4 regions of the Priestia sp. TSO9 genome follow, and region 3 is predicted to be linked to each of the others. Evidence: predicted binding sites of a transcription regulator. Region 3 holds the regulator's gene; each other region holds the start of a gene.

Region 1 (7,895 bases), on a different contig from region 3:
ATCATAAATAAAATTAAAATTGGCATGGTCACAAGTAAAATAATGCCTGAAAGCCGATCATGGTACCAGACGAAAGCAAGCACTAGCCAAGGTGTAACGCTAATGGCGGCCAATTTAGGCAAAAACAGCTCGAGATAAGCGCGAAGCTTCTGTAGGCCTGTGGTGATGAGCGTCACCAAGTTTCCTGTTCCTTCATCTTTGGTAAAACGCGGTCCTAATGAAAAAATGCTTTGCATGACTATCAAACGAAGTTCCTGCGTCGTTTTGACTCCAAATTGATATGCTGTTTTTTTTACTATAAAACTTACGATCTGACGAATCATAAAGGCAGACAAAAACAATCCGATTGCTTTTGTCTGCGAAGTTAAACTTTCACCATGAAAAAGAGCGGTAATTACTTCGGCGAGCCACTTAGCTTGAAAAATAATGGCTACACTTTGAATAGTAATAAGCCCTATTAACACGGCAAGAACCATTTTTATTCCGTTGTAAACCATTAAATTTCTACCCATTAATACTCCATATGCTCCTTATGATCTACACGTTTTCTGAAAACGTAGTAGCTCCAAATTTGATAACCTAACACAAAAGGCAGTAATGCAATAGCAGCGTAAGACATAATTTTTAAGGAATAATTCCCTGATGCTGCATTATGAATCGTTAAACTATAGCTTTCATTGATTGAACTAACCAAAACGGTTGGAAACAATCCTGCAAATATAGAGGAAATTGATAAAATTAAAATTAAGCCAGACATAGCAAATGCCCATCCATCTTTTTTACGTGTAAGGAAAAATCCTGCTAGTAAATACACGAAAATACCGATGAAAAATGTATATAGCATCAAGCGGCTATGATTACTGAATAAATCTGTTTCAAAAAACGTCATGCCTGAAAAGATAAGAAGTAATAAGGCATTTATAGGCAAAAGCTTCATAGCGACCTTACGTGAACGATCTCTAATATCGTCCATCGTACGGATCGTGGCAAAAATAAGTCCGTGCCATAAGCAAAGCATTGTTAACGTAACGCCGCCTGTGATGGTATATAGATTAACAATATCCGAAAAGCCGGCATTCATTTGCATGTTGCGCTCAACAGGCAGTCCTTTCATTAGCGCTGAAAATAAGATACCAAAAATGAGCGGTGGAAAAAGACTTCCAAAGAAGATAACCCAATCCCATGCATTTTTCCACGCTTGTTTTTCAACTTTCCCTCGAAATTCAAATGCTACACCGCGGCCAATAAGCGAAAGCAAAAGAAGAACAAAAAGAACATATGACCCGCTTAATAGCGTTGCATACCAGTTTGGAAAAGCGGCAAACATAGCACCGATTGCTGAAATTAGCCAAACTTCATTTGCATCCCAAAAAGGACCGATTGTATTAATAAAAGCTCGTCGCTCTAAGTCGTTTCTTCCTAAAAAACGAGACACCATTCCAATCCCAAAATCAAAGCCTTCTAAAAAGATAAAACCAACAAACAGAATGGATACTAGTAAATACCAGAATTCATTAAGAGAAAACATTGTATCCCTCCTTTGTAAACGGATCAGTTGATGTTACTTTTGTGTGTGCTTCATGATCGTGATCTGGACCTTTTTTAATTTCTTTAACGAACAAGAACACCATAATCACAGCTAAAATTAAATAAAAGAACGAAAACGAGATAATAGAAAACAGCAATTCACCTGCTGTTACACCAGGAGACACGGCATCTTCCGTTTTCATATAGCCAAATACAACCCAAGGCTGACGGCCAATCTCTGTCATAATCCAACCTGCTGAGCTTCCAAGGAACGGAAAGGCAATGGCAATCGTCATAATACGTAAAAATAGTTTGCTTTCTTGAAGCTTTTTACGAGAAAGCAAGTACGTGCCCCAAATGCCTAATGCACATAATACGCCACCTAGACCAGCCATAATGCGGAAACTCCAAAATGTTGTCCGAACGGGTGGAATATAATTCCCTGCTCCATATTTCGCCGTATACTGCTCCTGCAGCTCATTCATCCCAGGAACGGAACCTGAAAATTTCCCGTATGATAAGAAGCTTAATAAATAAGGTATTTTGATTTCGCCCGTATTTTTCTTTTCATCGGGGTGAATATTTGCTGTTACCGTCCAAGCGCCTGGACTTCCGCTGTTTTCCCATAATCCTTCACTTGCGGCCATTTTCATGGGCTGTGTTTTAACTAAGTATCCAGCCTGTTCATGACCAGATAACGCAATTCCTACACCTGAAACTAACCCTACAATAATGGCAACTTGAAATGATTTTTTGGCAAAAGCCAAATGTTTTTTCTTCAAGAGCATAATGGCGCTGACACCCGTGATAAAAAAGGCGCCTGTTGCAAACGAACCTAAAATGGTATGAGGGAATTCAACCCACAGCTGACCGTTTGTTAACAATTTAAAGAAGTCATTCATTTCTAAACGTCCATTATTCAGCTCCATTCCAACCGGATGCTGCATAAAAGAATTAGCCGTTAAAATAAAGAACGCTGAAAAAATAGTACCTAGACTAACAAGCCAAATACATAGACAGTGCAGCCATTTAGGCAAACGATCCCACCCGAAAATCCACAGTCCAAGGAAAGTGGACTCCATAAAAAACGCTAGCAGTGCTTCAATAGCAAGCGGCGCACCGAATACATCTCCTACAAACCGTGAGTACTCTGACCAGTTCATGCCAAACTGAAATTCTTGTAAAATACCTGTTACGACTCCGACAGCAAAGTTAATCAGGAATAAGTGTCCCCAAAACTTTGCCATCTTTTTATACTGTTCATCTTTTTTTACTACGTACATCGTTTCCATGATCGCTACTAAAAAGACAAGACCGATAGATAGCGGTACAAAGATAAAATGAAACAGCGTCGTTGATGCAAATTGAATACGCGATAGTATAACTGTATCCATCTTCTTTCTCCTTTCATATATAAGAACATTCATCATTTCCATAGATACTTTGCTCATTTCTGAGTATCTTTTACTTACATTGTGAAATATTGAGCATAATAATTCGAGAGATATGCTCAGTGTTTCACATACATATGTAATATCTCTCTTTCTATTTACATAGTATAGTCTATTTTTTTAGCTGTGCACGTACATTTTTTGAACGTTTTTAGACTAAAACGTGACTTTCTTGTGACAAAAAAAGTGAAGGTTCTGTTTATTTTTTTCATAAAAAAAGCACGCTCTGATTTGAGCTTGCTTCTCTACGGTCGATATTTTGCTTTGGCATTTAATTTAGATTGACGAATGATTTGGTTGATGACTTCAGAAAACACAATACCAATGGCAATTGAACCTGAAATCATAAAGGCTTTCGCTGCAAGACTAATCGCTTCATTATAATTATTTTCTACAAAGTTACGCATGGCATCGTATGCTGTTCCTCCTGGAACTAGCGGAATAATACCTGCTACGGTGAAAATAATGATCGGCGTTCGGTAAATTTTTGCGTAAATTTGACTAATAATAGCAATAAAGAAGGCCGATGCAACTGTGCTTGGAATTTCATCTACGCCATAGAACGTTAGCAAATAGTAAATGAGCCAGCCAATCATTCCGACAAAGCCACTTTTTAATAATGATTCACGTGGAACATTAAAAATGATCCCAAATGCTGCTGAAGCAATAAAACTTGTAATTATCTGCTCTACGATATGCATATGATGCCTCCCTTCTATAGAAGCGTAAATACAATGGCAATACCTGCACCGATAGCGAATGCCGTCAGAAACGCTTCTGCTCCTTTTGATAATCCAGACAGTAAATGTCCCGCCATTAAATCTCGCACTGCATTGGTAATGGATAAGCCAGGAACGAGAGGCATAACGGATCCAATAATAATTTTATCAATTTGCGTGCCTAGTCCTGAAGCGACTAAGAGAGCTGATAAAAGTCCAATAACTAACGAAGCGGTAAACTCAGCAAAAAAGCGAATCGGAATAAGACGGTGGAAATACACCACGGTTAAAAATCCGAGACCTCCTGAAAACATGGCTGGAATAAAGTCCGTCCATAAACCTTGAAACATGATTAAAAAGCATCCGCTAGAAATGGATGCAGCTGCAAGTTGAACCCATAGTGGAAAAGCTACGTTCGTTGCTTCAATTTCTTGTAGCATTTCATACGCTTCCTCCAAGGAAATGTTTCCTTGACTGATTGTTCTTGAGACGCTATTTACCATGGTTACTTTTTTTAAATCGGTCGTTCGTTCGGAAATACGAATTAACTTCGTTTTCGTCGGTTCTTTCGTTTCAAGTGAAAACATAATCCCTGTTGGCGTCACATAGCTGTGGGATTTTTTTATACCGTAAGACGCTGCAATCCGCATCATTGTGTCTTCTACTCGATACGTTTCTGCTCCGCTTTCTAACATAATTTTACCTGCTAGTAAGCTAACGTCCATAATTTCATATTTATCTAATTTTTGTTGTGTCATCAAATCGCTCCAAACATATTAAAGCTTGGTTTTTTCCCCTACAGCATACAGTGTATAAGAAAGAGGGAAGTGGACGCAATGGTTAATGCAAAAAAGTGTGGACTTTTTGTCTCACACTTTCAGGAATAGTATATACATTCCTTATCAATTCATACGTTTTGTGGTCTCACGCTCTACTAATACAGGTGCCATTTTATACTGTATCTGATCTATTTCTTGCTGATCCTGAATTTGCTGAAGTAAGAGGTTTACTGCTTTTTCAGCCATTTTTTCCATCGGTTGACGGATAGTTGTTAGTGGAGGATGCGCTTCACTAGCTTCTGTAATATCATCAAACCCTATAACAGACAAATCTGCTGGAACGTGAAGCCCGTTTTGCCACGCACAGTGTATCACTTTCAGAGCGATGTAATCCGTAGCACAAATAAGCGCAGTTGGAGGATCTGGATGATGAGCTAGCTCATTTATAAACTGATATAGTTCATCTGAGTCATTCATATCTTCTTTCACAAACTTTGCGTTTGCTGACGGTACATACTGATAAAAAAGAGACAGACGGTACTCGACTCCACTTACAGCTTTTCCAACGAACCCTATATTCTTATGACCAAGGTCCGTTAAGTGAGCAACAGCTAATTGCATTCCCACCGCATCATCTACATGTACAATCGGCCAAAGTGCAGAAGAGGCGTCACCTGTAAGAGAAACGTAAGGCTTTTGATATTGTTTTAATACATCTACAAACGGATGCTGAGCAGCTACATAGTCTAATAAAATGACCCCATCAAACCAATGGTTCATCATAACATTTAATTGACGCTCAGCCGTTGTTTCTTCGTAATCCGTGTGTCCAATAAGAACGTCCATCCCTCGACTTTGGACTTGTTGCTGTACCTTTTTTAATAGTTCAATTAGAAACGGATCTTTTAAATCTCTAATCAATATGCCGATAATCCCTGTTTTTTGGGCCCGCAGAGCTGCCGCAAATGGATTCGTCTGATACCCTAAATGAGCTGCTGCTTTTAGTACTTTTTGTTTAGTTGTTTCACTAATTTTAATTTTACCGTCTTTATTATTGAAGATTCTTGATACCGTAGCTAATGAAACACCCGCTTCTTTTGCTACTTCTGTAATCGTGACTTTTTTTCTCCCCATTCGTACCGACTCCCATTTCCTTTTAGTCTATCGACCAAGTAAACATTTTTCTTTATTATACTACTAGAAGCCGGCACCACTGAAAACTACCTTCCCTACTTTTCACTAAACAGCCACTTTAACACATCTTGAATTTTTTGATCCCAATATGCCCAGTCGTGACTTCCTTTTCCTTCTTCATATGTAAAACAAATAGGCTCTTGCTTACAGCGCTCGGAAAAACGTTTATTTTCCTGATATAAAAAATCTTCTGTTCCACAGCATTGATAAATACGCGGAGTCACTTCTCCATATCGCCGGCGATTTTCAAGCAGCCAGAAAAGATCATCCTCAGGTCTAATAACAGGCGGCATGCCAAAAATCAAAGGATAATCTAAGAACTGCACTTCTTCACGTCCTCCAAGCCCTTCAACGTCCATCACTCCTGATAAACTGGCAGCTGCAGAAAATTGATGTGGTTTGCGAAACGCCCATTTTAAAGCGCCGTATCCTCCCATAGAAAGGCCAGCTACAAAATTATCTTCTCTTTTTTCCGATAACGGAAAGAATGATCTAGCCAATTGAGGAAGTTCTTCTGTTACAAACGTCCAATACTTCTTTCCATAAGCCATATCTCTATAAAAGCTGCGATCTACATTTGGCATTACAACTGCAAGTCCTAATTCTGATGCGTAACGTTCAATCGATGTTCTTCTCATCCATATCGTATGATCATCAGAAAGACCGTGTAATAAATAGAGCGTAGGGTGCTTCTCACTTCTTGTATTGGTTTGTAAACCAATTTGAGATTTTGTTTGCTGCGGTATCAAAACGTTCATTGAAGTACTTATTTGCAATACTTCTGAAAAAAAATCACATTGCATAAACGCCATATTTCTCTTCCCCCTATTTTTTCTTCCCTATTGGTTGATAACAAAACGTACATAATTCATATAAAAGTTGAAAAATAGTTTGATTATTTATAATTTTTAGTTTAACATAAAAACATCTTTTATGAAAACGTTTTACGTATAACGTTTTTTTAATTGAAATAGTGACGGTGATTCAAAGGAGGAATTTATATGGGGATAGTAAAAGTAACTTCTGACGAGTATAAGGAGCAAAAAGGAAATCTATTTTTCGTGATTTTCATTTCATGTGCAGCTGCTTTTGGAGGGTTGCTTTACGGCTATGACACAGCCGTCATTTCAGGAGCTATTGGGTTGATGAAAGTACATTTTAATCTCAGTCCAACGATGGTAGGTTTTGTTGTATCTAGTCTGCTGCTCGGTGGTGCCGTTGGGGTACTTGCTTCGGGAAAACTGAGTGATCGATTCGGTAGAAAAAGCATCTTACTTTTAGCAGCTTCTTTATTTGTCGTGTCCGCAATTATGCAAGCGCTATCTTCATCCATCTCTTTTGTGATTATTTCTCGAATTATTGGAGGACTAGGCATTGGTATGGCTTCTGTTCTTTCTATTACCTATATTTCTGAAATAGCCCCTCCGCACATGCGTGGCCGCTTAGGCTCTCTATACCAATTTGCTGTTGCCGTTGGGATTGTTTCTGTCTATTTTGTAAATGACTACATTTTATCTATTGGGGAAGACGCTTGGCAGAATTCCACGGGATGGCGCTACATTATCGGTGCTTCTGGCATTCCAGCTCTTTTATTTCTTCTTATTCTTTCTCCTGTTCCTGAAAGTCCGAGGTGGCTGGTAAAAGCAAACCGCACTTTAGAAGCTATGGACATTTTAATTAAAATCAATGGTACACACATTGCACGCCAAGAGCTGTATCATATTGAGCAATCGTTAAAAGAAAATCAACCGGCTTCTCTTTCGCTTTTTAAAGAGGCCTGTCTTCGAAAAGCGCTGCTTATTGGTATTCTACTTGCAGCCTTTCAACAGCTTGTCGGAATTAATGCCATTATTTATTACGCCCCGCAAGTTTTTGAAGCAGCTGGAGCTAGAGGAGATTTATCGCTCCTTGTTACGTCTATGATTGGTGTGGCTGCCTTTTTAGGCGTTCTTTGTTCCATGTGGCTTATCGACCGGATTGGCCGCAAAGCTTTATTGCTTATTGGCACGGCTGGTATGGCCGTTACGCAGCTTCTCGTTTCCTTTGGGTTTCATTCTCAAGGTACTGAAGGGTTGACTACTAGTTTACTTATTGTTTTTTATTTATTTCTTTTTAATATTTCTATGGGACCGGTTGTATGGGTTGTGATTTCTGAAATTTTTCCTAATCACGCGAGAGGCTATGCAATGTCTATTTCTACGTTTTTCTTGTGGATAGCTAATTGG
Region 2 (7,895 bases), on a different contig from region 3:
CCAGTTCTTTAAACTGCGAGGAGTAAAAGCTGCAGCAAGTAAAGATCGCGCTTTCCGGTGGTCAGGAGGATCTAAGTTTGTAAGATTGGTAATTGGAGATGTGCTTTTTTTCTTACTATTATCCCCAACAAAAATAGTGGTTCTTTGTCCATCGCTTGAAAAAAATTCGTAGTTGCTCAAGACTTGTTTAACATGGTCGTATTGGAATACATTCCATGTGTTTGTTTCTTCATGAAAATAAACAGGATGGTTGTTCAGCATTTCTTTATACCATTGGATAGGGAAAAACTCTTCTGCACGTGATTGGAATTTTGGAATGTCTGTAACGGGAATGACTTCTTTGTTCATATGATCTTATTCCTCCTTCAGAATAGGTATAAATTTGGAATCTACTAACTACATAGCGCTTAGTAGTTGTTACTTGCTAGAAATTACTTTGTTAAATTAACCTATACTATTAGTACATTTTTATACTATATGTATAAAAATGTACTGATAGTATATAATTATTTTTAGTTGTTTATCAAGGAAAAAGGATAAAATTCACGTAGGAAAAAGCAGATAAGTTATACTAAATAAAAAGTAAATTGTAAACAGAGGAGTAGCAGCAATGAATCAAAAACAGCTCGATATTTTAAGGCATACGCACCAGCTTTTTATGGAAAAAGGATACGTAGACACTTCGGTACAAGATATATTAGAAAGAAGCGGGATTTCAAAAGGAACATTTTATAAATATTTTTCATCTAAAAGCGAACTGCTTCTCTCATTACTTTCGTCTTTGCAAGAATCACTTATTCTACAAAGAGAAAAAGTAGCCATTGAATATAAAGGAGACAATCAGAAGGTATTTGAAGAACAGATAATTTTTATGCTGAACTTTGCAGAGCAAAACAAAATTCCTGAAATGATTGAAAGTACACTCGTTTTAAATGAGATCAAAACATTTCAATATATAGAGGAGTTAAAAACAGCAACATTCAACTGGATATATGAACGTTTGCAGCAGATTTTCCCGTCTAAGACTTCTCCTTATTTATTTGATGGAGCTGTGCTGCTAGAAGGAATGCTTAACAATATATTTAAAATGAATAAAGCACTAAACTATCCATTGCCTATTGAACAAATTGTCCGTTATTGTATGAAGCGTATAGAGGAAATCGTAATCGAAGTAGCAGAACAAAAAGAACAGTTATTTAATCCCTCCGTTTACTCTGCGGTATTTAATGAGAAAAGAGAAAGTCATTTTTCGACTGAGCTTACGCGCGTAAGCGCGAAGTTAAAACGGGTGATTGAAAATAAACTAACAAATCAAGAGGAGCAAAAGAAGAGTCTGGAATTTGTGACGTTTATCTCTGATGAATTACTGCAAAATGATACAGAGCCTCGCACATTTATTATTCAGAGCTCTCTTTTATCGCTAGAGAAAATCAATACCCTCGCACAGACCAAAGAGTTAGAGGAATATAAAGAAGTCATAACTGTCTTAACAAAAAATGATTGATTGGATGTTTCAGCATGTGAAGCAAACAAACTAGTAAGAAATAAAGCTCCATACTTCATTACTCCTAAAAAGCTCTTCCAGTTAATAAGAACTGGAAGAGCTTTTTGCTTTTATCAGAATCTACGCGCTAGGAGCAAGGCATTTCACACCACATTTACCCAAATATGTGACGAAATTATGGTAAAGCCATTTAAACTAGATAAAAATCGCTTCAAGTGTGATAAATATCACACCCTTTAACAACGCAACATGATAATTTTTTAGGAGTAAGCAATATGTCATGACAAACTTCAATATGTTAGGAGGTTTTTAGCCTTTTGATCTGTTGAGATGCATCTCTAATATGAACGTTTATATACCATTATTATGTACAGAGATTTAGAGGAAGGGAGCCTGAACTTAGGTGAGAAAGCAAAAATCAATGCATATTAGCAAGTTAATCATTCTCTCCGTATTCATCACAATTTTTTTAGCAGGCTGTGATAGTCGTTATTTGATTTTAAATCCGCAGGGGGCGGTGGCTCAAAAAGAATACCAGTTAATTATTTTTTCCATAATTTTATGCACAATTGTTGTTATTCCTGTTTTAGGTCTGCTTGTGTATATCGTTTTACGCTACCGCGATAAGCCTGGAAACAAGGCTCCGTATCGGCCAGATTGGGACGATAGTAAGCGTCTTGAATTTATTTGGTGGGGCATCCCCATTATTATTATTGGTATTTTAGGTTTCGCTACGGCCAAGACGACGTATGACTTAGCAGATCCGCCGAAAAAAGATGTAAAGCCGCTAACGATTGAAGTAACATCCCTTGACTGGAAATGGTTATTTCAATATCCGGATCAAGATATTGCGACAGTGAACTATGTCAAAATTCCAAAAGATGTGCCCGTTCAATTCGTGCTAACGTCAGATGCACCTATGAATTCTTTTTGGGTACCCCAGCTGGGAGGACAATTATATACCATGCCGGGAATGGCAATGGGGCTTTGGCTGCAAGCTGATCACAAGGGAGAATATTTTGGTTCGGGTGCTAATTTTACGGGTGAAGGGTTCGCTCATATGAACTTTAAAGTTAAATCTACATCGACAAAAGAATTTAATCAATGGGTAAAGCAAGTGAAAGAAACATCACCAGCTTTAACAAAAGCTGATTATAGCAATCTTGCCCAACAAGGTCTTTCTCTAGAAAAATCGTATTCTACCATTCCTAAAGGCTTATTCCAAGAAATTGTCATTAAAAACGGTGGTCAATATTATAGTCAGCATCACCATATGAAAAATGGAGACATGAAGACTATGAATGTGGCTTCTGAAGAACAAGTACATACACAGCATGAGCACCAGGAAGGAGGAAAATAAGTTGTTAGACAAATTAAAAGATTTTTCATCTCATTTTTTCGTGACAGGAGAACCTATGATTTACGGAGCAGATGTCGCCATTTTGTTAACACTAGCCGGTATTATTTTTGTTCTTACGTATCTTAAAAAATGGAAGTGGCTATGGCGTGAGTGGCTCACAACGGTGGATCATAAAAAAATTGGAATTATGTATATGCTTTCTTCATTATTGATGCTGTTTCGAGGCGGAGTAGATGCATTATTAATGCGTATGCAACTAGCATTCCCTCAGTGGCATTTTCTAGATTCTAATCATTACAACGAAATTTTTACTACGCACGGAACTATTATGATTCTATTTATGGCAATGCCGCTTATGTTTGCTTTCTTTAACATTGTTGTGCCGCTTCAAATTGGAGCAAGAGATGTCGCCTATCCTTTTTTAAACGCGGTAAGCTTTTGGCTATTTTTCTTTGGCGCCATGCTTTTTAATTTGTCGTTTGTAATCGGCGGCTCGCCAGATGCAGGATGGTTGAGTTATCCGCCGCTTTCTGGCATGCAGTTCAGTCCTGGACCAGGTCAAGATTTTTATATTTGGGGTATTCAAATATCAGGTATTGGCAGCTTGGCTTCTGGAATTAATTTTATTATGACTATTTTAAAAATGCGTGCGCCGGGCATGAAACTTATGCATATGCCGCTATTCACGTGGTCCGTTCTAGCAAGCTGTATTATTATCATTTTCGCGTTTCCTGTATTAACCGTAACGCTTGCTTTATTGTTTATTGACCGCTTCTTTGACGGACACTTATTTACTATGACCGGCGGAGGAAATCCGATGATGTACATTAACTTAATTTGGATGTGGGGACATCCTGAAGTGTATATCGTTGTACTTCCTGCATTCGGCATTTTTTCTGAAATCGTTGCAACGTTTTCTCAAAAGAAGATATTTGGCTATAAGTCTATGGTTTTTTCAATGATGATTATTAGCGTTCTATCGTATTTCACATGGGTGCATCATTTCTTCACGATGGGTGCAGGTGCTAATGTGAATGTGTTTTTTGCTATTACGACGATGGCTATCGGAATTCCAACGGGTGTTAAAGTGTTCAACTGGTTATTTACGATGTTCCGCGGCCGTATTCAAATGACACAGCCAATGCTATGGACAATTGCTTTTATCCCGTGTTTTGTTGTGGGAGGAGCAACGGGTGTGATGCTTTCAGCAGCTCCCGCGGACTATCAGTATCATAATAGCTACTTTTTAGTTGCACACTTTCACCAAGTGTTAATCGGAGGCGTTGTATTCGGCTTTTTTGCAGGTTTGTACTACTGGTGGCCAAAAATGTTTGGCTTTAAACTCAATGACCGTCTTGGTAAATGGGCATTTTGGACGTGGAATATTGGTTTTTACGTATGCTTCATGCCTCAATACGCATTAGGATTTATGGGAATGACGCGCCGTATTTATACGTACGATTTTGACATGGGATGGGGACCGCTGAACGTTATCTCTACAGTCGGAGCTTTCTTTATGGGCATAGGGTTTATCTTTCAAGCATGGCAGATTCTTCATGGCATTAAGTACGGAGAACGAGATGTAACAGGGGATCCTTGGAATGGACGTACATTAGAATGGTCCATCCCTTCACCGCCGCCGCACTACAATTTTGCAGTGATTCCAACAGTAGCGGGCCAAGATGCGTGGTGGACAACAAAAGAAGAAAGAAAAAAGAAAAAAGCGAAGGAAACAGCTGCTTTTTCTCCAATTCATATGCCTAAGAATTCAGGTATTCCATTTATCATGTCGGTTTTCTGGTTCATTGCTGGTTTTGGCTTAACGTTCCACTGGGTGTGGATGGCGATATTCGGTTTGACAGGAGTCGGAGCTTGTTTACTAGCTCGTTCTTTTCAATACAACTCGGACTATTATATTCCAGTGGATGAAATTCGACATACAGAAGATTCAGTAGGGAGGGTTGGCTGACATGGCTTATGCGACAACGCACCACGAAGAACATCATGATAACCATGATGAAGGAATCAAAGTTATGGGTTTTTGGCTTTTCCTCGTAACGGACTGCATCTTATTTGGAGCATTATTTGCTACGTATGCCGTTCTTGTTAATCATACTGCGGGAGGCCTTACAGGAAAAGATTTTTTTGAAGTTCCAGGATTTGTTTCTGAAACGTTTATCTTATTAACGAGCAGCTTTACGAGCGGATTAGCTGTGCTGAGCATGCACAAGGGAAAAATAAAGCAGTTAATTGGCTGGCTAATCGTGACTCTGCTTTTAGGTATGTGCTTTGTTGGCCTTGAAATTCATGAATTTCAAACAATGGTTCATGAAGGAGCCACCATTTCCACCAGCGCATTTTTTACAGCTTTCTATACACTGGTTAGTACGCACGGGCTGCACGTTTCTGTCGGCATCATTTGGATGATTTCAATTACAATCCAATTAAAACGATATGGAATTACCTCTGTAACAAAACGAAAAGTAACGATTATCAGCTTATACTGGCATTTTCTTGATGCTGTCTGGATCTTCCTTTACACGGTTGTGTATTTAATGGGGGTGATGTAGATGGAGAACCATGGGTCGTTAAAAGCTTATACACTAGGATTTATTTTCTCGATTATTTTAACCGTTATTCCTTTGATGCTGGTATTAAACCATGTATTTGCTAAAAATATATTACTAGCTAGCATTCTAGGAATGGCCGTGCTTCAATTTTTCATTCAACTGTTTTTCTTCATGCATATTAAAGACGGAGAGAAGCCTCGTTATAATGTGATGGCTTTAATACTTGGAATCGTTTTTGTTATTACGATTGTAGCAGGATCGATTTGGATAATGACTTTTAACTCTCAAGTTCAATAAAAATGGAGCCGTGCACTACACACGGCTCCATTTTTATTAATTTCTCTAAATTGTGATAAAAATCACATATTTTCGCTTGTGCAAGAAGTACAATAAAAGTGTAGCAAGGAAAGTTCTTTATAAACGAAAGACAAAGGAGAGATTATGATGAATATGGCTTATCGTAACATCCTCGTAGCAGTAGACGGTTCTGTAGAAGCAGAGTGGGCATTCAAAAAAGCAGTTAACAGTGCGAAAAAAAATAACGCTCATTTGATAGTTTGTCACGTTATCGACATACAGGCGTTAAGTCCATCACCTTATGCATTCTATACAGATACACGCTTTCAAGATGCAGAGAAATTTGCTGAAGAACTTTTAACCAACTATCGTAACCTAGCCATTAAGGCTGGCGTAACGAAAGTCGAGACATTAATTGAACACGGTTCTCCTAAAACAAAAATATCTAAAAAAATTGCTCCCGATAAGCACGTTGATTTAATTGTATGCGGTGCAACCGGGTTAAACGCGGTAGAGCGTATCTTAATCGGAAGTGTATCTCAGCATATTTTGCGCTATGCCAAATGTGATGTGTTAATCGTTCGCACGCCTAAAGAAGCCGAAGAAGAATCAAAGCCTTTACAAGTGGAACTAACAGAGTAGCAGAACAGAAGAAAAAGAATGCTTATTGTTCACAGCAAAATAAAAAGCTCTCACCATTTATTTAAAGGGGGGGGGATAAACGTATTTTAGTTAAAAGAAGATCCGAACAAGGAGTCAAGATTCTTAAGGGAGAATTTGACTCGTTCGGATTTTTTTATTGTGATGGTAAACGTAGGTTTCACGTATGCAGCTGTTTCTAGCTGTTGATTGAAGGGGAAAGGCAATGAAAGAAAAGCGAGGCGCTAATAGAGCACATCAAACATGTTTACTAAGGAAGAAGACGGGAAGAACAAGCATATAGAAAACTTTTCCTTAGTTGGTTAAGGTTGATTTATGAAGGAGTGACGAATATGTCAAAGTTAAATAATCCATTAACTCAATATTTCCGTGAAGACTATCCAAAACAGTATCAAGAACCGCCTGGTGTACAAAAAGAAATGAACGTCATCCCAGACTGCGGGGAGAACAGTTACATAGGTGCAGGTAAATTAAAAGGCAGAAAAGCTCTTGTGACAGGTGGAGATTCAGGTATTGGCCGAGCAGCAGCGATCGCTTACGCAAGAGAAGGAGCGGACGTTGCACTTAATTACTTGCCACAAGAGCAAGCAGATGCAGAAGAAGTACAAAAGCTTATTGAAGCAGAAGGAAGAAAAGCCGTGCTCATACCTGGTGATGTAGGAGAAGAATCTTTTTGCAAGGAGCTAGTAGAAAAAGCTTATAAAGAATTAGATGGTTTAGATGTTCTAGCGCTCGTAGCTGGCAAACAGCAGGCAGTAGAAGATCTTGCTGATTTAGAAACGGACCAACTGCGCAAAACCTTTGAAGTAAATGTATTCTCTTTATATTGGACCGTAAAAGCAGCGCTGCCTTATTTACCGGCAGGTGCTTCTATTATTACCACAAGTTCTGTACAAGGCTATAGCCCAAGTCCTAATTTATTAGATTATGCAGCTACAAAGTTTGCCATTAACGGATTCACTCGCGGACTAGCCAAGCAATTAGCTCCAAAAGGTATTCGCGTTAACTCCGTTGCTCCAGGACCTATCTGGACGCCGCTACAAATTTCTGGAGGGCAGCCAAGCGACGCTATTCCAGGCTTTGGACAAGATACACCGTTACAGCGCGCTGGTCAGCCGTTAGAGTTAGCGAATGTATACGTATTTTTAGCTTCAACAGATGCAAGCTACGTAACAGCTCAAGTTTACGGAATTACAGGCGGAATAGAACTAGCTTAACTTAAAAAAGCCACTTGCAGTTATAAACTGCAAGTGGCTTTTTTGTAGAGTTATTTCTGTTTTATCGTCTTTTACCTTTTAACGTCTGTACACAAATGTAGCTAAGCGTAGCGAATAACGCTGTAATAAACGCCGAGTGAGACAGTGTAGCAAAGACATTTAAACGAGACATGACAACAAAGATACCGCTAAATATTTGAGCAATGGTTAAAGCAACTGCAATGATGGACGCATAGTAAATATCACGGCGAGTTTCTTTATACTGTTTGATAGCAGATACCATAATC
Region 3 (7,895 bases):
TTTCACGGTCAAACTCTGAAGTTGTTTCTTCAAGCTGAGCTTTGATTTGGTTTACGCGTGCTAGGATATCTTCTGCGTTTCCTGCACCGTTTACAACTGTTGTATTTTCTTTTGTTACAACAATTTTAGAAGCGCGACCTAATTGATCGATGCTTGCTGTTTTTAAGTCAAGACCAAGCTCTTCAGTGATTACTTCTCCGCCCGTTAGAATAGCAACGTCTTGTAGCATTGCCTTACGGCGATCACCGAAACCAGGAGCTTTAACAGCTACAGCTGTGAATGTACCGCGAAGTTTGTTCACAACTAATGTTGCTAAAGCTTCGCCTTCTACGTCTTCAGCGATGATTAATAGAGGCTTGCCTTGTTGAACAACTTGCTCTAATACCGGTAAGATTTCTTGAATGTTACCGATTTTTTTGTCTGTGATTAAGATGTATGGATCATCTAATACAGCTTCCATTTTATCTGAATCAGTTACCATGTAAGGAGATGCATATCCACGGTCAAACTGCATACCTTCTACCACTTCTAATTCAGTTGTGAAACCTTTTGATTCTTCAAGTGTGATAACGCCGTCGTTACCAACGCGCTCCATTGCTTCAGCAATTAATTGACCTACTTCTTCGTCAGCTGCTGAGATAGCTGCTACTTGAGCAATTGAATCTTTACCTTGAATTGGTTTAGAGATTGCTTTTAGTTCTTCAACCGCTACAGCTACTGCTTTTTCCATCCCTTTACGGATACCCATTGGGTTAGCACCAGCCGTTACGTTTTTAAGACCTTCTCTGATCATTGCTTGCGCTAAAACTGTTGCAGTAGTTGTACCGTCACCAGCAACGTCGTTTGTTTTGCTAGCAACTTCCGCTACTAATTTAGCACCCATATTTTCAAATGCGTCTTCTAATTCGATTTCTTTTGCGATTGTTACACCATCATTTGTAATAAGCGGTGAACCGAATTTCTTTTCTAATACAACGTTACGACCTTTTGGTCCAAGCGTTACTTTTACAGCATTTGCTAATGTATCTACACCACGTAGCATTGCGCGACGTGCTTCTTCGCTAAATTTAATGTCTTTTGCCATGTTCTTTGACCTCCTCAAGATGTTCTTAATAATCTATTTTTTACGTATGATAAGTTTGTGGTTAAAATTAGCCGATTACAGCTAAAATATCGCTTTCGCGTAAAATTAAGTATTCAGTACCTTCGTATTTCACTTCAGTACCCGCATATTTTGAGAAGATGATACGATCGCCCGCAGCTACTTCTAAAGCTACACGCTCACCGCTTTCTAATACTCGGCCTGTACCAACAGCAACAATCTTACCCTCTTGTGGTTTTTCTTTTGCACTGTCCGGTAACACGATACCGCTTGCTGTTTTTTCCTCAGATTTTACAAGTTCAATCACTACGCGATCACCTAATGGCTTTAACAAGTGAAACAACCTCCTCAAATAATATGTTTGCATTTTTATTAGCACTCAACCTCGACGAGTGCTAACACAATTATTATATTAAAACAAAGTGGGTTTTTTTTGCAAGTATTAAACAAAAAAAATTTAAAATTTACGACAACTACATATAATAGTCTTAGATTTCGACGATTTTGAGAAATAAAGCATTCTTTTCTCTGTTCAATAATATGTATGTTACAATACGAGCAAGAAGAAATTACTAACTTTACAGTACTTCTTCGACATATATACATAAAAACCTTTTAAAGGAGTATAGAAGATTGGAAAAACGTTATTGGTATGTTATCCTCACCTACATCCTTATGCAGTTTTCAGGAGTTGTTGGTATACCGCTGTTAAAATTAACAGGAATGTTTGATGACTATCCAGTTCGAACAGCGAATGTCCTGCTTTTGACTTATTGGACTATCATTAGCTTTATCCTTGGCTTACTTATTGTCTTACTGCTGCTGCGTCGTGACATGTCCATGCGTATAGAACATGCTGGAAAAACGATTGCTGTTGCCTGGTCAGTCCTTGGGGTGTTTCTCGCTATGGCTGGTCAAGCTGTAGCAGGTATGATCGAACACGCTCTTGGCATTACCCAAGTATCTGAAAACACACAAAATATTGTTAACCTTGTTAAAGCAACACCGTTCCTTATTGTCGTTACATCTGTTATTGGACCAATACTAGAAGAGATTATTTTCCGAAAGATTATTTTCGGCTCTCTTCACAAACGATACAATTTCTTTATCTCTGCATTTATTAGTTCCCTTATTTTCGCTGCGGTACACTGGGATTTTAAACATTTACTTGTGTATACAGCCATGGGATTTGTATTTGCATTCCTTTATGCAAGAACAAGACTAATTGTTGTACCTATTATTGCTCATGTTTTGATGAATACAATCGTTATTTTATCTCAAACTATTTTTGCAGATAAAATTATAGAAATGCAAAAACAAGCAGAACAAATGCAGTTTATTTTTGGAGGCATGTTTTTATGAAGAATATCCCTTTAACACGAGGGTTTATTTATATTATTATGGGGATTTTATTTACTTACTTGGCAATTCAAAATGCTCAGGAAACCGTGTGGAATTTCCCCACAATCTTATTTGCACTCGTAGCCGCATTCGATTTCAGGTTTGCGGTTCGCATCTTTATCTTGCACTACAAAATTAAAAAATTGCAGCAGCAATATAAAAATCAAGATGATTCATCTAAATAAAAAAACCACTGTTTCAGTGGTTTTTTTACATACTAACATCTTCTCTTTCTTGCTCTGCCCTTGCCTTTAACACTTTGCGATACGAAATGCGGGAAATAATGATGCTGATTTCATACAAAATTAAGAGCGGCACTGTCACCATCATGTGCGAGAGCAATTCCGGTGGTGTAATAAGTGCGGCAATAACTAGCAGTACGAAATAGGCATATTTTCGAATTTGAGATAAAAACATAGGCGTGATAATTCCTAATCTCGTCAAAAACATCACGACGACAGGAAGCTGAAACAACAGGCCAAAAGGCAGTGTGAGCTGCATTAAAAAAGAAAAGTATTCATTAATGCCAATCACTTGGTTTACATTCAGCTCATCAGAAACGCGCGTCATAAAATCGACGACAAATGGAAACAACACAAAATAAGAAAAAGAGACACCGCCGATAAAGAGAAAAATGGAAACAGGAATATATCCAAGCGTTACCTTCCGCTCTTTTTCATATAAACCAGGACTAATAAATGCCCAGAGTTGATACAGTGCAACAGGAGCTGCAAGTACACAGCCGATAATAACAGCAAACTGCATATAAATCTTAACTGGATCTGTTAGCCTAAATGCATTCATCGTTAAATTTTTTGCCTCATCAGCATGCTGTAAATAGACAATGACCTTATCCGCTATAAAGAAGCCGCCAATTGTGGCAATCACAAAGAAAAATAAAACAATTAAAATGCGTTTTCGCAGCTCTCCTATATGATCATATATTGACATTTCTTGTTCGGTCATACTATGATCACCCTCTTACTCTTTGTCATCTACTTGACGCTGTTTATCTTTTTCACGATCTTCTGATGCACCGCTAGCGGCATGCTTAAACTCTCTAAGCGTTTGGCCCACTGATCTTCCTAGCTCCGGTAACCGTTTCGGTCCAAAAATAAGCAGTGCTACAATCGCAATAATAATCCAACTGCCTGCTCCAATCCCCATATTCCCACTCTCCTTATTAATTTAGACTTAAGGAAATCGTAACATAGTCCGCCTTATTCAACAGGATAATTTTTCAAAAAGTAGACAAGCGACTGTAATTCTACAGCAAGATCAATATGGTGCAGTCGAATCTCATCCGGTACGTTTAAGCGTGCAGGAGTAAAGTTTAGAATCCCTTTAATTCCGCAACTCACTAAACGATCGGTAATTTGCTGAGCAACAGTGGCAGGAACGGTTAAAATCGCCACTGAGATATCATCACTCATATAATCTTCCAATTGGTCAAGGTGATAAACCGGCACGTCGCCTACTTTTGTACCGACTTTATCTTCTATCACATCAAAAGCGCACTCAATTTTGGTGTTATTATTTTTAATAAAATTATAATTTAAAAAGGCCGTTCCCAGATTCCCTACGCCAATCAGTGCTACTTTCGTTACTTCATCTTGGTCTAACGTTTTACGGAAAAATGTAAGTAAATAATTCACATTGTAGCCGTATCCCTTTTTCCCTAATGCTCCAAAGTAAGAAAAATCCCGGCGAATAGTAGCAGAATCAACTTTCACTGCCTCACTTAACTCCGCTGACGAAACACGCTGTTTACCAGAAGCATGCAAGTTTTTTAAAAAACGATAATAAAGCGGCAATCGTTTAGCCGTTGCTTGTGGTATTTTTAATTGTTCAGTGTTCACGTTGTACCCCCTCAGTTCATGTATGTCGTTACTAACATTTTCAAGTCATATTGCATTACCTTTCACAAAGCCTCAACCGCTTTGAGGTAGCGCTTCCAATTCTCTCTCTTTTCTCTTGTTTTATATATACTCCGCTTCACACCCCGACGCCTTTTGTCTATCCAGCACTACTTAAAGTCGGTAGCTAGAACGAAGCAATGTGCCCTTCAAAGGATTCGTTTGTTAGTCATGACGGGTTTTCTACATCCATCATATATAAGTTCAGAGATGCACTTATCTCTTATTTTAACATAGTATCCTGTATAAAATGTGCAGGTAAAATCATTTTATTTCATGAATCAAAACATTCGCTTCATCATTTGTCCTTGTCCCTCTACAAATTACAAACGCTTGTAAGAAGAACTTGTAGTTGAAAATATGTTAAAATACACTATGGATATACTACTAGAGGTGAAAAAATGATTATTCTACAATTGAACGGTATTACAAAATACTATGGGGCAGAACCCATTTTATCGAATATAAAGTTAGAAGTACAATCAAAAGACCGCATTGCCCTAGTGGGACGAAACGGTGCTGGTAAATCAACTTTATTAAAAATTATTGCTGAGCAGCTTTCTTATGACAGCGGAGAAATTATTAAACCTAAAGGTGTTTCCATTGATTATATGGGACAAGATACAGTTCTTGAGTCAACACTCTCCATATGGGAAGAAATGATGACGGTCTTTGCTCCGTTAAAGAAAATGGAAAAAGAATTACGTACGCTTGAAACGAAGATGGGTGATCCAGACATTTTTAATGATTCAGTTCAATACGAAAAACTAACCAAAGAGTACGACCAGCTTCAAGTAACGTTCAAAGATTTAGGCGGCTATCAATATGAAGCGGATACACGGTCTATTCTTCACGGTTTCCGTTTTTCAAACTTTGACTATAGCACCCCTATTTCCTCCTTGAGCGGTGGACAAAAAACGCGCTTGGCTCTTGCAAAACTGCTTTTAACAAAGCCAGACTTGCTTATTCTCGATGAGCCTACCAACCACTTAGATATTGAAACTTTAGCATGGCTGGAACAGTTTCTGCAAGGGTATGAAGGAGCTATTTTAATTGTTTCACACGATCGTTACTTCCTTGATAAAGTCGTAAATCAAGTGTATGAAGTCACACAAAAAACAACGGTCAAGTACACGGGCAATTACTCTAAATACCTTGTACAAAAAGCAGAGCGATATGAAAAAGAGTTGCGTCAGTATGAAAAGCAGCAAGATGAAGTCGCAAAACTGAATGATTTTATTCAGCGAAACATCGCCCGCGCATCGACTACAAAACGTGCGCAAAGCAGACGGAAACAGCTCGATCGAATGGAGTTAATAAATCGACCTAACGAAGGCGAAAAATCAGCTAGTTTTTCGTTTGAAATTGAGCGTCAAAGCGGAAATGAAGTCTTAAATCTTGAAGACGTGTCTATCGGATATGATGAACACAAATATATCGTTCAGCAGGCAAACCTTCGGATTAAAAAAGGTGAAAGCCTTGCGTTGGTTGGCCCTAATGGAGTTGGGAAATCTACTTTATTAAAAGGTATTGTGGATAAACTAAGCTTCAAGACTGGAACCATTTCCTTTGGCTCAAACGTAATGGTTGGTTATTACGACCAAGAGCAAGCCAATTTAACGTCTAATAAAACCGTTTTAAATGAGCTTTGGGATGAATACCCATCCAAACCTGAAAAAGAAATTCGTACAGCGCTTGGAAATTTTCTGTTTTCAGGTGATGATGTACTGAAAATCGTTTCCACGCTTAGCGGTGGTGAAAAAGCACGCTTGGCTCTTGCGAAGCTTATGCTTCAAAAAGCTAATTTCTTAATTTTAGATGAACCTACTAACCATCTTGATTTAGATAGCAAACAAGTACTCGAGAATGCGTTAATCGATTACCCAGGAACTCTGTTATTTGTTTCACATGACCGTTATTTTATTAATCGTATTGCAAACAAAATAGCAGAGCTGTCTCCTGAAGGGTTAGAAGAGTTTCTTGGAGATTATGACTATTATGTAGAAAAGAAAGCAGAAATAGAGGAAATCAAAGAATTAGAAAATATAAAAGCAAACGAAGAACGCACGGTAAAAGTAGATAAACAGTCCTATAAACAAGATAAAGAACAAAAAAAATTGATGAGGCAGCGAACGCGCCGCATTGAAGAAATTGAGACTGAAGTAAACAAATTAGAAGCCGCACAAGCAGAGAATGAAGAACTTCTTTGTGACCCTGAAATTTATCAAAACCACGAAGAAGTATCAAGATTAAACGGTGAAAACGAAAAAATTTCTTCACAGTTATCCACATTAATGGAAGAGTGGGAAGAATTACAGCTTCTTCTAGAAGAATAGTCTATATTTTTTCGTATTTATTCATCCTATTTACTTGTTCGTGCGCTTTAGAACAAGCTTTATCCACTCTGTGAATAAACAGTGGATATCTGTCTGATTTTCATAATTAAAACTTGTTGATAACAGGTCCGTGTACTGAGCGCACGGACTTTTCCACATAATTATCCACAGTTAATTCTAAATTTATTGAATATTGTTGATAAATTATTTTTATCCACAAAAAAAGACGAATGAGAACTAAATCTCATTCGTCTCTTACTCTTCCAAGTCTAAACCGGGGTTTGCGTTTAATGACATATCTGAACGTTTTCCTTGAGCAAATCGTACACTTGCTGCTGCTCCAATCATTGCAGCATTATCCGTGCAGAGAGAGAGCGGCGGGATAATAAGTTCGATGTTTGATAATGGTGCAAATGCCTCTTCTAGCGCTGCTCTAAGTCCTTTATTAGCAGCAACTCCTCCTGCTACTAACACTTGCTTAACGTTATATTCCTTTGCAGCTTTAACGGTTTTAGTTACTAACACATCAATAACACTCGCTTGAAAGCTAGCAGCAAGCGTTTGTGGAAGAATTTCTTCACCTTTTTGCTTCGCGTTGTGGACAGTGTTAATAACTGCTGATTTTAACCCACTGAAACTAAAATCATAGGATCCTTCTTCTAGCCAAGCACGCGGCAAATCAATTAATGGCTCTCCTTCATGTGCAAGGCGGTCAATATGCGGTCCCCCTGGATATGGAAGGTTTAACGTGCGGGCTACTTTATCGTAGGCTTCTCCTGCTGCATCATCTCTCGTTTCACCAATCACTTTAAACTGACCGTGACTTTCCATGTATACAAGCTCCGTATGCCCTCCAGATACAACTAACGATAAAAGCGGGAATTCTAATTTTTTGATTAGCTGGTTTGCATAAATATGTCCTGCAATATGATGAACACCAATTAATGGCTTTTGATGTGCAAATGCTAGCGCTTTGGCTGCATTTACGCCAATAAGAAGTGCTCCCACAAGCCCTGGTCCTTCCGTTACAGCTATTGCATCAATATCTGCAAACGTCAAGTTCGCTTGATTTAAAGTTTCTTCAACTACCACCGTAATTTGTTCCACATGATGACGAGATGCAATCTCCGGTACGACACC
Region 4 (7,895 bases), on a different contig from region 3:
GGTTAGTATAATACGATACATGTTTATTTTTATTATTCGAATATAAAATTCTGAAAATTTTAATTATTCAACACGATAATAAAAAGCATTTATAATTTTGGAGGTTTTAATGTGTCAAACAAAGTTCCTTTTTCATTTATAGTGGTTATTGGCTTTATGCTTTTTGCCCTATTCTTCGGCGCAGGTAATTTAATCTTCCCTGCAATGTTAGGTCAGTCTGCTGGAAGCAATATTTGGTCAGCAAACGCTGGATTTTTAGTAACGGGTGTAGGTCTGCCTCTTCTAGGCGTTCTCGCATTTGGTTTTTCCGGAAAAGAGGATCTGCAGTCTTTAGCTAGTCGCGTACACCCAGCTTTCGGTATTATCTTTACTACGATTTTATACTTGGCAATCGGACCGCTTTTTGCGATGCCAAGAACGGGAAGCGTTTCGTTCGAAATTGGCGTTAAGCCTTTTTTATCAGAAAATCCAGGGCACCTTCCCCTTATCATTTTCACGGTAATTTTCTTTACTATTACCTGCTTTTTTTCGCTAAATCCTGCGAAAATTGTCGATTTAGTAGGAAAAGTTTTAACACCTATTAAATTAACGTTTATTGGAATATTGGTAGTTGTAGCCGTTGTGAACCCAATTGGGAAATTTGAAGCACCAAGCGAAGCTTATACAACACACGCATTTTTTAAAGGCTTCCAAGAAGGCTACTTAACAATGGATACACTAGCATCATTTGTTTTTGGAATTATTATTATTAATGCAATTAAAGAAAAAGGAGCAAAAACTAACCGACAAATTATCACAATTTGTGCAAAAGCTACGGCTATCGCTGCCGTTATTTTAGCTCTTATTTATAGTGCATTGTCCTATATGGGTGCTTCAAGCGTATCAGAGCTTGGACGTCTTGATAACGGAGGTACAGTTTTGGCTGAAGTATCAAATTACTACTTTGGCTCTTACGGAGGAATTCTTTTAGGCCTGATGATTACCGTTGCTTGTTTAACAACAAGTGTAGGCCTTGTAACATCTTGTTCATCCTTTTTCCATAAGCTGTTTCCAAGTGTTTCTTATAAGTTGATTGCTGTCATTTTATCAGCATTCAGCGCCGTTGTAGCAAACTTTGGTTTAACGGAATTAATCGCTATTTCGGTTCCGGTCTTAACAGCTATTTATCCGTTAGCTATTGTGTTAATTGCTTTAACATTCTTACACCCTTTATTTAAAGGACGTTCAGAAGTCTACCAAGTAAGCCTTCTGTTCACGTTTATCGTTAGTTTATTTGATGGCTTAAATGCTGCTGGATTCAAAATTGCGGCAGTAAACGATCTGTTTACATCGATTCTACCTATGTATGGAGTGGGTCTCGGCTGGGTAGTTCCTGCTATTGTAGGAGGATTAATCGGTCTTGTCATTACCTTCCTTCGTACAAATGATAATACGAACAGAAACACTTCAAGAAAATTGATTAAATAAAAAGAGGATGCGAGTGCATCCTCTTTTTATTATGGCGTCTTATGAGTAAGGAGTTTTTTTCTCCATTAACTTCACTTCTTCTCTTAACACATGTTTTTCGTATAGATATTTATCCGTTCGTTGAAAATGATATTTATCAGCTTTTTCTTTTTCAGATGTGGTCAAAAGCACTCGACGATCAGAAGCATCTGACACACCAAACGTTTCATTTTGATAAGTAGCATACGGAGCTACAAAAAACACTTCTTCAACAGCATCACGAGGAACTTCTTTTGTAAAAGTCGTGTCATTGTATGGAATGAATCCATTTGCTACATCGCCTTTCTCATAGCTAATCAGCTTTACACATCCGTTTTCCGTTTCATAACATTCGTAATCTCGTTCATTATATGCTGCATGCAAACCTTTTCGAATCACAAAAAACCAGTCCTTTACATTGGGTTAGCAACCGCTGGTACAAATCGTTTTTCTTCTGCCACATAGGTAGCTAAAAGTACTTCTTCCCCATTTACCACTTGGTATAGTTCCGCTCCGTTTGCTGGTGGATAATAGTTATCAAATTTGAACTCTGGAACGGTTTCCCCGTTTCGAGATCCTGTAAATCCATTAAGCGTACATGGAGGTCCATCTGTTGTTTTCCCTCCCAACACAGTTCCGTAGGGAATATCAACGTGGCTTACCGCTTGCGATTTAAATTTGATTACACCGTACGTCGATCCTTCTTCAGGAAACGGCCTTTTGCCTGAGCCATCGGTGTAATCTAAACGTAAGCTTTCAACAAAATCTTTGTACGAAGTAATATCATGAACATCTTCAGCTTTAGCTACATATCCTCCCACTGCTGTATAAGAGCCATCTACATACTTTTCAATATCTTTAGCAGGAATCGTTTTTTGCAGCAGCGTATCTTTTGTAAGAGGAGAAACAGAGTCACGTATAGTCTTCATTACTTCTATTTCATGAGAAGTTAATGTTTTAACATCCTTTAATTTTAGTTCATTAAACTCTTTTTTTGTAAGATTAACGCGCTTCAGCACTTCATTAATTTTTTGATCAAAATCTTCTAAGCTTTCTAAATCTGAAGCCGTATAATGAGCATCGACTGTCCTTACATCTTTATGTACTTTCTTAACTTCATTTAACTCATACTGTTCTACTTCATCAGCCGTTTTAAACGTTTCAACGCTTGAAATGGTTTCGCCATTCGTATCAGCTACAACGTAACCGTCTTCAGCTTTGATCACATATCCGACTTCTCCGTTACCTAACACAATTAAGTCTGACTGTTGAAAAGCGGCTTTCTCTTTTTCTTTTTGAAATTCCTTATCTGTCATTCCCTTAGTAACGAGAGCTTTAAGTTCTGACGTGTCTTTACTGTTTTTTTGATTTGCTTCTACTTTCTCAGCTGTAACTGATGAAGTTTCTGTATTAGATGGAGAATGAGTGACCGTCCCGATGACAAAAATAAGACCAAACACAATCCCTATGCCATACAAAAATTTACTTGTTTTATGAGCTCTAAATAAAATTCCTAACACAATGCAAACAATACCCGCAATCAAGCTATCTACTAATAATAGATGTCCCAACCAAACCCCTCCTCTTTAATTCTTGTTTATGTTAAAAAAATCCATAAAAGAAGTCAATACAATTAATGTAAATAAAGTTTTAAACAGGAATATATTCATAATTATTACTAATTAATCCCTTTTAGTAGGTATCAAAAATAAAACACACCATCTAAAATAGATGGTGTGTGAAGTATAGTAAGTAATTAAGAAATTTGTTTAAGTTCTGATGAGAGTTTTAAAAACTCTTCTTTATTTTTCATCAATAGCGTGCGGTCGATTTCTTCTTTTAGCTGTGCTTTACGAAATTCTGCAATCGCCTTGTCTAAAATCATCTCAGCGAATAATGCATCAAGCACCTTTCCGTTGGATTTTTGCGGTGAATTAAGTAAATTCTTTTTCATAAGAAATCAACTCCTTGGCTTTTTTATAATATAACACAAATATTCTGACTTTTCAATCATTTAAACCAAGTATTTTAATCTATTTTTTTTCACATAAAAAGGCCGCCCTTTTGTTATAAAGCGCGGCCTTTTATTACGAATCTGCGGCTTTTTCTTTTACTTCCGCATAGTAGTTTTCATATTCAATAAATTCAGGAGCCTGATGAGCTGCCATGATACCGTGGTAGCTGATATCTAAGCCCACTTCTTCTTCTTCTTCCGTAGATCGAAGCGGAACCACCAAGGAAATAACCTTTAACCCTATCCACGTCGTAACAAATCCCCAAGCGCATAGAGCGATTAACCCAAGAAGTTGAACGCCAAATAATGTCCAGCTCCCTCCTGTAAACACACCGCCGTCTGTAGAAAACAAGCCTACAGCCAACGTGCCCCATATTCCCGAAGCAGCGTGTACAGGAAAAGCTCCTACAGGATCGTCGATTTGACGTGCTTCGAGCCAGTTTGTAGCTGCCATCATTAATAAACCAGATACAGCTCCAATAAAAATAGCAGATGGTGTGTTAACAAAAGCGCACCCGGCCGTAATGCCAACCAGTCCGGCAAGTGATCCATTTATCACAGAAGGTGCATCTGAACGGTTGTAGCGAAATAAAGTATAAAATAAAGTAGCTGCTCCGCCTGCTGCTGCTGATAACATTGTGACAATAGCAATGTGACCAATTCTAACGTCAGTAGCACTTAGCGTACTTCCTGCATTAAACCCGAACCATCCAAACCATAATAAAAAAGCACCCACTGATGCAAGCGGCAAATTGCTTGGAAGAGAAACAGAACTAATTCCATTTTTCGTGAACTTCCCTTTTCTCGGTCCAATCATTATTGCAGCTGCTAAAGCTGAAAAACCGCCAAGAGCATGAATAACTGCCGAACCGGCAAAATCAAGCATCCCTAACTTACTAATCCATCCGCCTCCCCAAATCCAGTGGCCGGCTATAGGATAAATAAATGTAGTCATTAAAATCGCATATAAAAGATATGCGCGGAAATTAATTCGTTCTGCCACCGCTCCAGAAACGATAGAAATGACCGCAATAACAAATGCACATTGAAACAGCCAAAACGTTTCAAGCCCAATTGGAATGTCAAGGTGCGATAAATTACCTGAGAGCGCAAAACCGCTTTTACCGACAACTCCACCTAAATCATCACCGTACATTAATCCAAAACCAATTAAATAGAAACAAAGCGTTCCTATTGTAATATCAGCGAATACTTTCATAATAATATTCACGCTATTTTTGTAGCGGACAAAACCTGCCTCTAGCAAGGCAAAGCCGCCTTCCATTAACAAAATCATCGCCGCTGTTAACACGACCCACGTTGTATTTATCCCTAAACTTAGTTCATTAACACTCATATCCCAACGCCTCCACTGCTTTTTAATCGTTTTATTTCTTGTACAATAGCAGGCGAAAGCGTAATTTCACTTGTTTCTTCATTTTCCGCTTTTATTAATTCAAGAACTTCATGAAGTTCTCGCATTTGTGCTTTAAGGTGATCAATTTTTTTAAAGCGCTCCTTTACGTATACCATATACTCGACCGCTTGATGCTGACTTAAAGGACGCCCGGTAAAAAATTTACGAAACGTTGATAGTGATTGATACCAAGCTTCTTCAGCACGTTTCTTCTCTTCGTATTTACTAATTTTCGTTTTTATATCTTCTATTTCTTGTGCTTTAGCTTCTTTTAACTTCATTATAAATTCAATTAATTTTAATTGAGGCAACGTAATGACCACATTATGATAAAGTTCATCCACTACAACCATGTTATATCTCCTTACATAAGATGTTATATTCTGATTATATGTAGAACACTATAGTAAGTCAATGTAATTTTTTGAAAACTCTTTAAATAGTAAATGCGCCCTATCTTTTTAATACTTATAGAATATTAAGTTCGTATGTGTTGAAATATGACGTTATTTGTTTTATCGTAGGAAGAGGAATCATGTTAGTTCCCTATTTTAATTTTATTTACCTAGGCAATTATTCGCTTTATTTTTTATAAACTTTTATTAAACAAAGGGTTACGAGGTTCTTCACTTATTTTTTCAACGAAATGAGTTGATTTTATCTCGTATTAAAATTAAAATAGAATTATGTGCAAGATTTCACAACTTCACAATGTAGTTTGAAAGTCTAGCAGATAACTAGGAACTACATATGCAACAGTATCCAGCAAAGGAGGACTTTTCATGTCTCAATCAACTATTCAAAAATCAGCTGCAGAGGAAAATGCTGCTGTACAAACAGAAGCGGCAGTTAACAAAGGTCAAGCGGATGTGTTAGATCAATTGTTAAAGCCTGAAGTACAAGAAGCTCTTACTGTTCTTGTAGATAATTTACCAAAATTATCTGAAATGGTAACGGTGCTTACAAAAACTTACGACGTTGCGCAATCATTATTAACTGACGACGTATTAAAAGAAGATCTACTTGGTGGAGTAAAAGAATTTATCGAGCCGGTAGAAGGAACAGTAAAAGGTCTTGCAGCTACTGCAATCGAAGCAAACGATCGTGCAGAAGCAAATGCTTCTAATTCAATCGGTTTATTCGGTTTATTACGCATGCTTAAAGATCCACAAGCTCAAAAACTATTCCGCTTTGCACAAGCGTATTTAGACATTACAAACGAAAAACAAAAATAATTTTCATTAAAAAGTGTGGACGGAGGATCGACTATGTCAAAACATATTTTAATTTTAGGCGGCGGTTACGGTGGTTTATTAACTGCAATGACAGCTCGCCAACACCTAAGTGCGGATGAAGCAAAAATTACAGTAGTGAACCGTTTTGCTACTCACCAAATCATTACAGAATTACACCGTCTAGCTGTAGGCGGCGTTTCTGAACAAGCGGTAGCTTTACCACTTGATAAATTACTTAAAAACTACAACGTTGATTTAAAAATTGCAACGGTAAAAGAAATCTCACCAGATCAACGTGAAGTATCTCTTGAAGATGGTACAAAATTAAGCTACGACTACCTTGTTACAGCTTTAGGTAGTGAAACTGCTTACTTCGGTATCCCTGGTTTAGAAGAGCACAGCTTCGTTCTTAAATCAGTAAATGATGCAAACCGTTTACGTGCACACGTAGAAGCTTGTATCGCTGAATACAGCAAAACAAAAAATAAAGCTGACGGTACAATCGTAGTCGGCGGTGGTGGATTAACAGGTATCGAACTTGTTGGTGAATACGCTGACTTAATGCCAAGCCTATGTCTAAAACACGGTGTTGATCCAAAAGAAATTTCTCTATACTGTGTAGAAGCAGCTCCTACAGTTCTTCCAGGCTTCCCTGCTGAATTAGTAGAGCGCGCTCAATCAAGCTTAACAAAACGTGGCGTTACATTTGTTACTGGTACACCTGTAACAAAAATGGATGCTACAACTGTTGAACTTAAAGACGGCAGCAAAATTGAAACAAAAACAATGGTATGGACTGGCGGAGTTCAAGGTAACTCTGTAGTTGCTAACTCAGGTATCGAAGTAAACCGCGGTCGTGCACTTGTAAATGAATTCTTACAATCTACATCTCATAAAGATGTATTCCTTGCTGGTGACTCAGCGGTTGTAATGGGTCCAGAAGGTCGCCCTTACCCACCTACTGCTCAATTAGCTTGGCAAATGGGTGAAGTTGTAGGCGTGAACTTAGCAGTAGCTATTCGCGGTGGAGCAATGGAATCATTCGTTCCTGTCTTCTCTGGTACACTAGGAAGTCTTGGACGCAAAGATGCAATTGGTACAATCGGCGGAAACAAAACGCAATTAAAAGGTTTACCAGCATCACTTATGAAAGAAGCAAGTAACGTTCGTTACTTATCTCATATCAAAGGATTATTTGCATTAGCTTATTAATCCGTCTTAAAACGAAAGAGGAATTCTCCTCTTTCGTTTTTTTATTTACATAAGCCAAGAAATAAGAAGCGGCAGCGTAATCAACGATAAAATAGCACTAATAACAAAAGCAGATGCCGTTTCGTTTTCCAAGCTTTCAAACCGCAAAGCAATCATCGCTGCTACAGCAGACCCAGGAAAAGCTACCAGTAAAATAGCTTTTGTCACTTCATCTGAAGACAACCCTATCCATACTGCAATTCCGAGCATAACGATGGGTTGAACCGCTACTTTTAAGACGGCTATCCCAAGCGCCCCTTTACTAAAGTTAATTTTTCCAATTCCAATCGTTACTCCTACCGCAAACAAAGCTGCTCCCGATGTAATACTTCCGATTTGATCAAGCATATCCTGTAAAAGTTTAGGTGACTGAAAGCCGCAAAGCGTTAAAATCACTCCAATTAACGGTACACATGCCAAAGGCTCAGATAAACCATGCAAAATGGAATGAACCGTTACTTTAAATAAACTTGTTTTCTCTTCCCCTTCTTTT

What was found. The regulator Rex, encoded in region 3, represses fermentation and respiration genes when NADH is low (regulators of the CRP and FNR family bind a similar motif). The targets are predictions, from matches to a motif close to TTGTGAAATATTTCACAA.
Region 1: a site for Rex is predicted at 3,001-3,018, ahead of LJC66_RS26450 (cytochrome ubiquinol oxidase subunit I). Genes of this name have one in related genera too.
Region 2: a site for Rex is predicted at 1,720-1,737, ahead of LJC66_RS09515 (cytochrome c oxidase subunit II). Genes of this name have one in related genera too.
Region 4: a site for Rex is predicted at 5,603-5,620, ahead of LJC66_RS13325 (DUF1641 domain-containing protein). Genes of this name have one in related genera too.

What each region holds. Positions count from the first base shown of each region.
Region 1 covers NZ_JAJEKD010000016.1:305,280-313,174, forward strand. Annotated here, with positions in the region: gene cydD (thiol reductant ABC exporter subunit CydD) at 1-512, opposite strand, end outside; gene cydB (cytochrome d ubiquinol oxidase subunit II) at 512-1,528, opposite strand; gene LJC66_RS26450 (cytochrome ubiquinol oxidase subunit I) at 1,515-2,921, opposite strand; gene LJC66_RS26455 (threonine/serine exporter family protein) at 3,224-3,679, opposite strand; gene LJC66_RS26460 (threonine/serine exporter family protein) at 3,694-4,455, opposite strand; gene LJC66_RS26465 (LacI family DNA-binding transcriptional regulator) at 4,600-5,610, opposite strand; gene LJC66_RS26470 (alpha/beta hydrolase) at 5,706-6,482, opposite strand; gene LJC66_RS26475 (sugar porter family MFS transporter) at 6,672-7,895, shown strand, end outside.
Region 2 covers NZ_JAJEKD010000013.1:243,920-251,814, forward strand. Annotated here, with positions in the region: gene LJC66_RS09505 (cytochrome P450) at 1-348, opposite strand, end outside; gene LJC66_RS09510 (TetR/AcrR family transcriptional regulator) at 611-1,504, shown strand; gene LJC66_RS09515 (cytochrome c oxidase subunit II) at 1,926-2,864, shown strand; gene qoxB (cytochrome aa3 quinol oxidase subunit I) at 2,866-4,833, shown strand; gene cyoC (cytochrome o ubiquinol oxidase subunit III) at 4,835-5,434, shown strand; gene cyoD (cytochrome o ubiquinol oxidase subunit IV) at 5,435-5,731, shown strand; gene LJC66_RS09535 (universal stress protein) at 5,879-6,373, shown strand; gene LJC66_RS09540 (SDR family oxidoreductase) at 6,724-7,608, shown strand; gene LJC66_RS09545 (COX15/CtaA family protein) at 7,670-7,895, opposite strand, start outside.
Region 3 covers NZ_JAJEKD010000005.1:2,451-10,345, reverse strand. Annotated here, with positions in the region: gene groL (chaperonin GroEL) at 1-1,084, opposite strand, end outside; gene groES (co-chaperone GroES) at 1,152-1,436, opposite strand; gene LJC66_RS01165 (CPBP family intramembrane glutamic endopeptidase) at 1,736-2,464, shown strand; gene LJC66_RS01160 (YdiK family protein) at 2,461-2,688, shown strand; gene tatC (twin-arginine translocase subunit TatC) at 2,714-3,469, opposite strand; gene tatA (twin-arginine translocase TatA/TatE family subunit) at 3,485-3,670, opposite strand; gene LJC66_RS01145 (redox-sensing transcriptional repressor Rex) at 3,724-4,362, opposite strand; gene LJC66_RS01140 (ABC-F family ATP-binding cassette domain-containing protein) at 4,821-6,755, shown strand; gene tsaD (tRNA (adenosine(37)-N6)-threonylcarbamoyltransferase complex transferase subunit TsaD) at 7,011-7,895, opposite strand, start outside.
Region 4 covers NZ_JAJEKD010000013.1:998,676-1,006,570, forward strand. Annotated here, with positions in the region: gene brnQ (branched-chain amino acid transport system II carrier protein) at 112-1,467, shown strand; gene LJC66_RS13300 (hypothetical protein) at 1,507-1,884, opposite strand; gene LJC66_RS13305 (hypothetical protein) at 1,899-3,056, opposite strand; gene LJC66_RS13310 (IDEAL domain-containing protein) at 3,242-3,439, opposite strand; gene LJC66_RS13315 (ammonium transporter) at 3,573-4,856, opposite strand; gene LJC66_RS13320 (hypothetical protein) at 4,853-5,269, opposite strand; gene LJC66_RS13325 (DUF1641 domain-containing protein) at 5,699-6,151, shown strand; gene LJC66_RS13330 (NAD(P)/FAD-dependent oxidoreductase) at 6,185-7,363, shown strand; gene LJC66_RS13335 (AEC family transporter) at 7,409-7,895, opposite strand, start outside.